DNA from 2 places in the Nocardioides sp. NPDC127514 genome. Region 1 is predicted to be linked to the other one. Evidence: riboswitches for the same ligand, from Rfam matches in the RefSeq annotation. Region 1 holds a riboswitch; the other holds the start of a gene.
The links. A riboswitch is a leader RNA that binds a small molecule or an ion and turns the genes downstream of it on or off. The one in region 1 is predicted to bind cobalamin.
Positions count from the first base shown of each region.

Region 2: linked by a shared signal. The riboswitch ahead of ABTX24_RS29490 (FecCD family ABC transporter permease) and the one ahead of ABTX24_RS05960 (ferredoxin-like domain-containing protein) in region 1 are both predicted to bind cobalamin.

Region 1 is NZ_JBEORF010000005.1:198,715-202,108, reverse strand. It holds gene cobJ (precorrin-3B C(17)-methyltransferase) at 1-274, opposite strand, end outside; gene ABTX24_RS05965 (precorrin-8X methylmutase) at 271-879, opposite strand; partial or broken gene ABTX24_RS05960 (ferredoxin-like domain-containing protein) at 1,570-1,758, opposite strand; cobalamin riboswitch at 1,815-2,018, opposite strand; gene ABTX24_RS05955 (ABC transporter substrate-binding protein) at 2,123-3,289, shown strand; gene ABTX24_RS05950 (ion transporter) at 3,275-3,394, opposite strand, start outside.
Region 2 is NZ_JBEORF010000057.1:4,490-7,883, forward strand. It holds gene ABTX24_RS29485 (ribonucleotide-diphosphate reductase subunit beta) at 1-966, opposite strand, end outside; cobalamin riboswitch at 1,099-1,316, opposite strand; cobalamin riboswitch at 1,405-1,588, shown strand; gene ABTX24_RS29490 (FecCD family ABC transporter permease) at 1,709-2,719, shown strand; gene ABTX24_RS29495 (ABC transporter ATP-binding protein) at 2,716-3,394, shown strand, end outside.

The DNA of each region.
Region 1 (3,394 bases):
CGCAGGACTCGTAGAACTCGGCCATGGCACCGACATAGCCGCCCGGGTGCGAGGTGGTCCCGGTGGTGACCGGGTAGCGCAGCTCCTCCTCCACCGCGTCGGCGGGGATCAGGGACGACGCGATCCGCCGAGCGTGCGACTGCTTGCGCACCCCGGCGTGGTAGGCGATCACAGGGGCCGCGCCGATCAGCCGGGCGGCCTTGAGGGTGATCAGCTCGGGATCGCCCGGACCGATCCCGACGACGGTGAACCGCCCGCGTACGTCCGTGCTCATTCCTGCTCCTGGGCGAGTGCGTTGAGGGCGGAGGAGGTCATCGCGGAGCCGCCGCGGCGGCCCCGGACGGTGACGTAGGGGATGTCGATCCCGTGGTCGTCGGCGAACGAGGCGAGCGCCTCCTTCGACTCGGCCGCGCCGATGAAGCCGACCGGGCAGCCGACGATCGCGGCCGGCCGCGGACCGCCGTCGAGGATCATCTCGAGCAGGTGGAAGAGCGCCGTCGGGGCGTTGCCGATGGCGACCACCGCGCCCTCGAGGTACGGCTCCCACAGGGACAGCGCCGCGGCGGTGCGGGTCGTTCCCCACTCGCGCGCAAGCGCCGGGACCCGGTCGTCACCGAGCATGCAGAGCACCTCGTTGTCGCGCGGAAGCCGGCTGCGGGTGACCCCGGTGGCGACCATCGTCGCGTCGCACAGGATCGGCGCTCCTGCCTCCAGCGCACCCCGCGCGGCCTTCACGAGTCCGGGGTGGATGACCAGGTCGGAGGCGAGGTCGACCTGCCCGCTGCCGTGGATCATCCGCACCGCGAGCCGCTCGGCGTCGGCCGGCACCGCAGAGAGGTCGGCCTCGCGCCGGATGGTCGCGAAGGAGTCGACGTAGATCGCCGGCCCCTGGTCGATGTAGTCGTAGCGCCGGGGCGGCCGCACCTGCGGCGTAGGCACGAGTACGCCACGCCACGGCGTCACCACGACCGCCGGCACCCGCTCCGCCAGCGCCGAGACCGCGGCCCGGTCCAGGGCGCCGTCCGGGGCGGCGACGTGATCGCCACCGGGCACCGGCCCGTAGCCGAGCTCCTCGGTCGCGGCCGGGACCCGGTCGTCGGCCGCGACCGGCTCGACCATCGGTGCGTCGAGCTCGGAGACGTGCCAGGGCGCCGACGGCCCCTCGCCGCGTACGTCCAGGAAACGTGAGGCGAGCGCGACCAGCCGGGAAGCGGCCTCGGCGAGCGGCACGACCGGCCCCCAGGAGCCGCCGACGCGCAACTGTCCCTCCGTGGCAGACAGCGCCACCACGCCCAGGTCGCACTCCCGCGAGACCAGGTCGCCGCGGCCGTCGTCGAGCACGAAGAGGAACCGGCCCGGCAGCGCGGCCAGCCGCGGCGAGGCGCACAGCAGCCGGTCCAGGGACGCGGCGACGCCGCGCAGGTCGGCCCGGCCACCGGCGAGACCGGTCTGCGGGGAGACCATCACGTTGCGTACGAGCTCGTGGGTCTGCGCCGGCACCAGTCCGGTCGCCTTCAGCGCGGTGAGCACCTCGCCCGGCAGCCCGCCGTCGACGCTCGGCAGGCCGCGCACCTGCAGGTTGGCGCGACCGGTGAGGTAGATCCGCCCGTCGCCATAGGTCTCCGCCACGGAGATCAGCGAGAGCAGCGCGGCGGACGAGACGGACCCGCCGATCAGGCGCAGCCGCACCAGCAGGCCGTCCTCGGCCGCCCACGGACGACCGACTCCGGGGCACCGGTCGGTTCGGACTCGCGACATCAGGACACCTGCTCTGCGTCATGTGCCCTTGCGCGGGGCACGTGGTGACCTGGCGGCGGGCGCCGCCAGAGCCAGCAGGTCTTCGGACTCGGAATCGATCGGAACGGAGCGCCTTCCCGGAGCCAGGCTCCAGTGGCTGCTCTCCCCGGAAGGAGGGCGTGCCCCGCCCGTCATCCTCACCGCTGCGCGTCAGTCCCGGACTTTCACCGGGTTCCCTGACCCCATCAGGCATGGAGTACGACTGGCAGGGCGAGACTACCGACTTGGGGACACGGCGCCGAATTGCTCGCCGCCCGGCCGGGGTTTGTGCCAATGTTCGGCTACTCGAAATCTTCCGAGGCCACCCCCATAGATGGAGTCTCCCGTGACAGGCTCGGCTCACCGGCAGTTGTTCGTTCTGGCGCCCATCCCGGCGCTCGCGCTCGGCCTGACGGCCTGCGCCACGACCTCGGAGTCGAAGGTCTCGATCGGTCTGGTCGTACCGACCTCGGGCGTCCACAAGTCGATCGGCACCGACATGAGCCGGGGCTTCGACCTCTACCTCGACCAGCACGGCGGGGAGCTCGGCGGCCGGCTGGTCGACGTGATCGAGGCCGACGAGGGCGACCGCGCCGAGACCGGCGTCGCCGCGGTGACCAGGCTGATCCAGGACGACGAGGTCCAGGCGGTCGTCGGCCTGGCGAGCTCGGAGACGGCGCTCGCGGCCAAGGACGTCGCGAACAACAGCGAGACGCCGCTGATCGTGACCGGCGCCGGCGCCGACGAGTTCGCCGATGGCTCCGACTACCTGTGGCGTACGTCCTCGACCAACTCGGACCTGGGCGGTGCGCTCGGGACGGCGGTCGCCAAGGAGACCGACGGGGGCACGGCGTACGTCATCGGGTCCGACGACGCGGCCGGTCACGAGTTCTCCGACAGCTTCATGATCGCCCTGGAGGCGTCCGGCAGCAGCGTGGCCGGTCAGAGCTACACGCCGGCGGGCGTGACCGAGGAGTGGTCGGGGCTCTTCGACAAGGCGAAGAACTCGGGCGCGGACGCGATCTTCGCCGCCTATGCCGGCAAGGAGGCGGAGGCGTTCGTGCAGCAGTACCGCGAGTCCGGGCTGGCCAAGAGCACCCGGCTCTACGGCCCGGGCTACCTCACCGAGGGCGACGTGCTGTCCGCGCTGGGCAGCGCCGCGTCAGGGGTACGGACCGCGCTCCACTACAGCGACACGATGGACTCGCTGATGAACGACGCCTTCGTGAAGGACTACCGCGAGGCGTACGACGCCACCCCGACGGTCTACTCGGTGCAGGCCTACGACGCCGCGGCCGCGCTCGACAAGGCGCTCGATCTCTCCGACGACGTCAACCGCAACGAGATCGCCGACTCCCTCGGCTCGGTCGGCACCATCGTCAGCCCGCGCGGGAACTGGACCTTCGACCCCAACCACAACCCCGACCAGCCCTACTTCCTGCGGGTGGTCAAGGGCACCGCGGACGGTCCCCGCAACATGGTGGTGCAGGAGATCGCCTCAGCGGGCAGCTGAGTCCGACTTCAGCTCGGCCCGGGTGGCGGCCAGCTCCTCGCGTACGGCGGTGAGGTCCTCCCGCAACGAGGTGAGGATGGCCATCATCTCGGCGTCGGACTCCTC
Region 2 (3,394 bases), on a different contig from region 1:
CTGGAAGAAGTCGTGGAACTGGGTGCCGTTGATGCCGCTGTAGAACCACTCGGCGATCGGGTTGGCCTCGACGTTGAACAGCGGCTCCATCCGCATGTTCTCCAGGGTCATGTCGATGCGGGACCTCACGAAGGTCTCCAGGTCGGCCTGGTCGATGCCGGTGATCGGACCGTGGTCGAAGAGCATCTCCACGATCCGGGCCTCGTGGGCGTAGAGGTGCTCGGCGACGCCACGGACCCTCGCGAAGAGGTCGTCGCGCTCGGCCTCGAACTTGTCGGCCGGGACGGTGGCGGCGTACTCGTCCAGAGTGGTGTTGAACAGCCAGGCGCCGCCGGTGGCGTGCAGGTTCTCGTCGCGGGCGGAGAAGTTGATGCCGCTGATCACGTTCTGCAGCAGGTTCTTCCCACCGGACTGGAAGTGCTTGAGGAAGGCGAAGTTGGAGTAGAGGACGCAGTTCTCCATCAGCGTGAAGACGCTCAGCGCGTAGAGGAGGTCCTCGTCGGCGATCGCGTCCCACACGAACTGGATCCGCTCGGCCAGCACCGGGTCGTTCTTGTAGGAGTCGTAGAACTCCTCGGTGTCGATCATCAGCACCTTGTTGAGCTTCGCGTAGAACGGCGCGTGCATGTTCAGCTCGGCGAAGGAGAAGGCATTGGCCATCATCTGGACCTCCGGACGCGGGAACGCGTGGAAGATCCGGTCGCCCCACACCTCGCCGCCGAGGATCAGCTCGTAGATGGTGAACAGCTTCAGCGTGGTCTTCACCGCCGCCTGCTCGGCGTCGGTCATGTTGACCAGGAAGTCCTGCTTGTCGTTCTCGACCGGGATCTCCTCGGCCGTCCAGAAGATGCTCCGCTGCTTCTTGGCCAGGTCCTCGGCCATCGGATAGTCGAAGACGTACGCCGACTTCTCGGTGCGGATCGGTAGACCCTCGGTGTCGATCAAGCCCCATGCCCCCTTGCTCACGCGGGCCCCGCGGCCCGCTGGATGTCTCGTGCATCCGTGCCGGGGCAGGGAGGACGGCGGCAGCGCGCCGGGCGGACCCGGTCACGTGGTGCTCGCTCGATCCCCTGACCTTCCCTCGAGGTCGCGGACCCCACCATGAGGTGGGCACTGGCAGGTCTTCGGACTCGTGGGCGTGGTCGTGCTGGTCCTAGTGGCCGTCGCTTCCCAGGGGCATGGCTTGCTCCCAGTGCTTCGTGACGGCGGTCGTTCCCACTCACCGCTGCGGGGCAGTCCCGGACTCGCACCGGGTTCCCTCTTGCCTCTCCCGCCCCGTCGCCGAGGTGGGAGAACCAGCTGCGAGGACCACTATATGCGGGAATTACATCAATGCAACTTCCTAGATCTTGTGCTTCGCCGTGTCGTCGGAAACATCCTCGGCACCGGTTCTACGACCCGTGCTAGCCTCTGCGCCGAGTCGAACGCATCCTGATGGATGCCAGGGAACTCCGGTGTGAATCCGGGACTGGCGCGCAGCGGTGAGGGCGACGGCGACGCTAGGCAGCCACTGGGGAACGGGTCCCTGGGAAGGCAGCGTCGCCGGTTGAACCCGAGTCCGAAAACCTGTCGGCTCAGACGTTCGTCACGGCCCTCGCGACCAGGGTCCAGAGGACCTGAGAGGCCGAACTGCGTGCAGACGCCGTGCCGCGAGACCCCCACCCTGATCCCGAGCCCCGCCGGTGCCGGGAGGCGGCGGCTTCCGTTCGTGCCGCTGGTCGTCGGGCTGCTGCTCGCCGCCGCGTTCAGCGCCGTGGCGTCCTTGGCCTTCGGCTCCGAGCGGATCCCTCTCGGCGAGGTCGTCGCGGCCGTCGTCGACCGGCTCCAGGGCGACGCACCGGGGAAGTGGGACGTGATCGTGTGGGAGCTGCGCGTCCCCCGGGCGCTGATGGCGCTCGCCGTCGGCGCGGGTCTGGCCGTGGCCGGTGCCGGCATGCAGACCCTGGTCCGCAACCCGCTCGCCGACCCGTTCCTGCTCGGGATCAGCTCCGGCGCCTCGGTGGGCGCGACGGCCGCGATCACCACGGGCGCGCTGGCCGGTCTCGGCACGTACGCCGTCTCCGGCGGCGCCCTGCTCGGAGCCGTCGGCTCGGCGCTGCTGGTCTGGCTGGTGGCCACCGCCCAAGGTGGGCTGACTCCGATCCGGCTGGTGCTCTCCGGGGTCGTGCTCTCCTCGGGGCTCTCCGCCATCGCCTCGTTCCTGGTCTTCATGAGCGACGATCCGCGCGCGGCGGACTCGGTGATGTTCTGGATGCTCGGCAGCGTCGGCGGTGCCAGCTGGGAGAAGCTGTGGCTGCCCGCGGCACTCAGCCTCGTCCTCGGTCTCGCGATGCTGGCGCTGCACCGCTGGCTGGACGCCCTCGCCGCCGGGCCCGAGACGGCTGCCGCGCTCGGCGTGAACGTCGCGGCGCTGCGTACGACTCTCTTCGTCGCTCTGGCGGTGCTCGTCGGGATCCTGGTTGCGGTCAGTGGTGGGATCGGGTTCGTCGGTCTGATCGTGCCGCACGCGGCCCGGCTGCTCGTGGGCGCGCGGCACCGGGTGGTGCTCCCGGTCGCGGCCCTGGCAGGTGGGGTGTTCCTGCTGTGGGTCGACGTGCTCGCCCGGCTGGTGGCACGCCCGCAGGAGATCCCGCTGGGGGTGGTCACCGGCGTCGTCGGCGCGCCCCTGTTTCTGCTGCTGCTCGGTCGCGGTCAGTACCGCTTCGGAGGCGACCGATGAGCGGGTCCGCGGCCGTGCTCCGGCTGCGCGGGGTCTCCGCGCGGCTGGGCCAGCGCGAGGTGCTGCGCGACGTCGACCTGGAGGTGCCGGTGGGCACCCGCCTCGGCATCGTCGGCGTCAACGGCGTGGGGAAGTCGACGCTGCTGCGGATCCTGGCCGGGGTGCTGCGTCCCAGCGCCGGCCAGGCCTGTCTCGCCGATGAGTCCGGACGGCTCCAGGAGACCGCCCGGATCGGCTCGCGCGAACGCGCCCGCCGGCTGGCGTACGTCCCCCAGGAGGAGGTCGCCTCCGCCGAGCTGCTCGTCGGGGAGATGGTCGCGCTGGGCCGGGTGCCCCGCACCCGGCCCTGGTCGCGAGGCGGGCGGCAGGAGCGGGAGATCGTCCGGGCGGCCCTCGACGCCGTCGGCCTCGCCGACCGCATCGACGACCCGTGCGACCGGCTCTCCGGCGGCGAGCGGCGCCGGGCGGTCATGGCCAGGGGCCTCGCCCAGGAGAGCCCGGTGATGCTCCTGGACGAGCCCACCAACCATCTCGACGTCGCCTGGCAGCTGCGGCTGCTGCACAGCGTCGCCGAGCGGGCCGAGACCCTCGTCGCGACCATCCACGACCTCGACCTGGCGCTCCGCTCCTTCGACCGGCTCGCCGTCCTCGGCCGGCCCCGAGGGAGCGACCCCG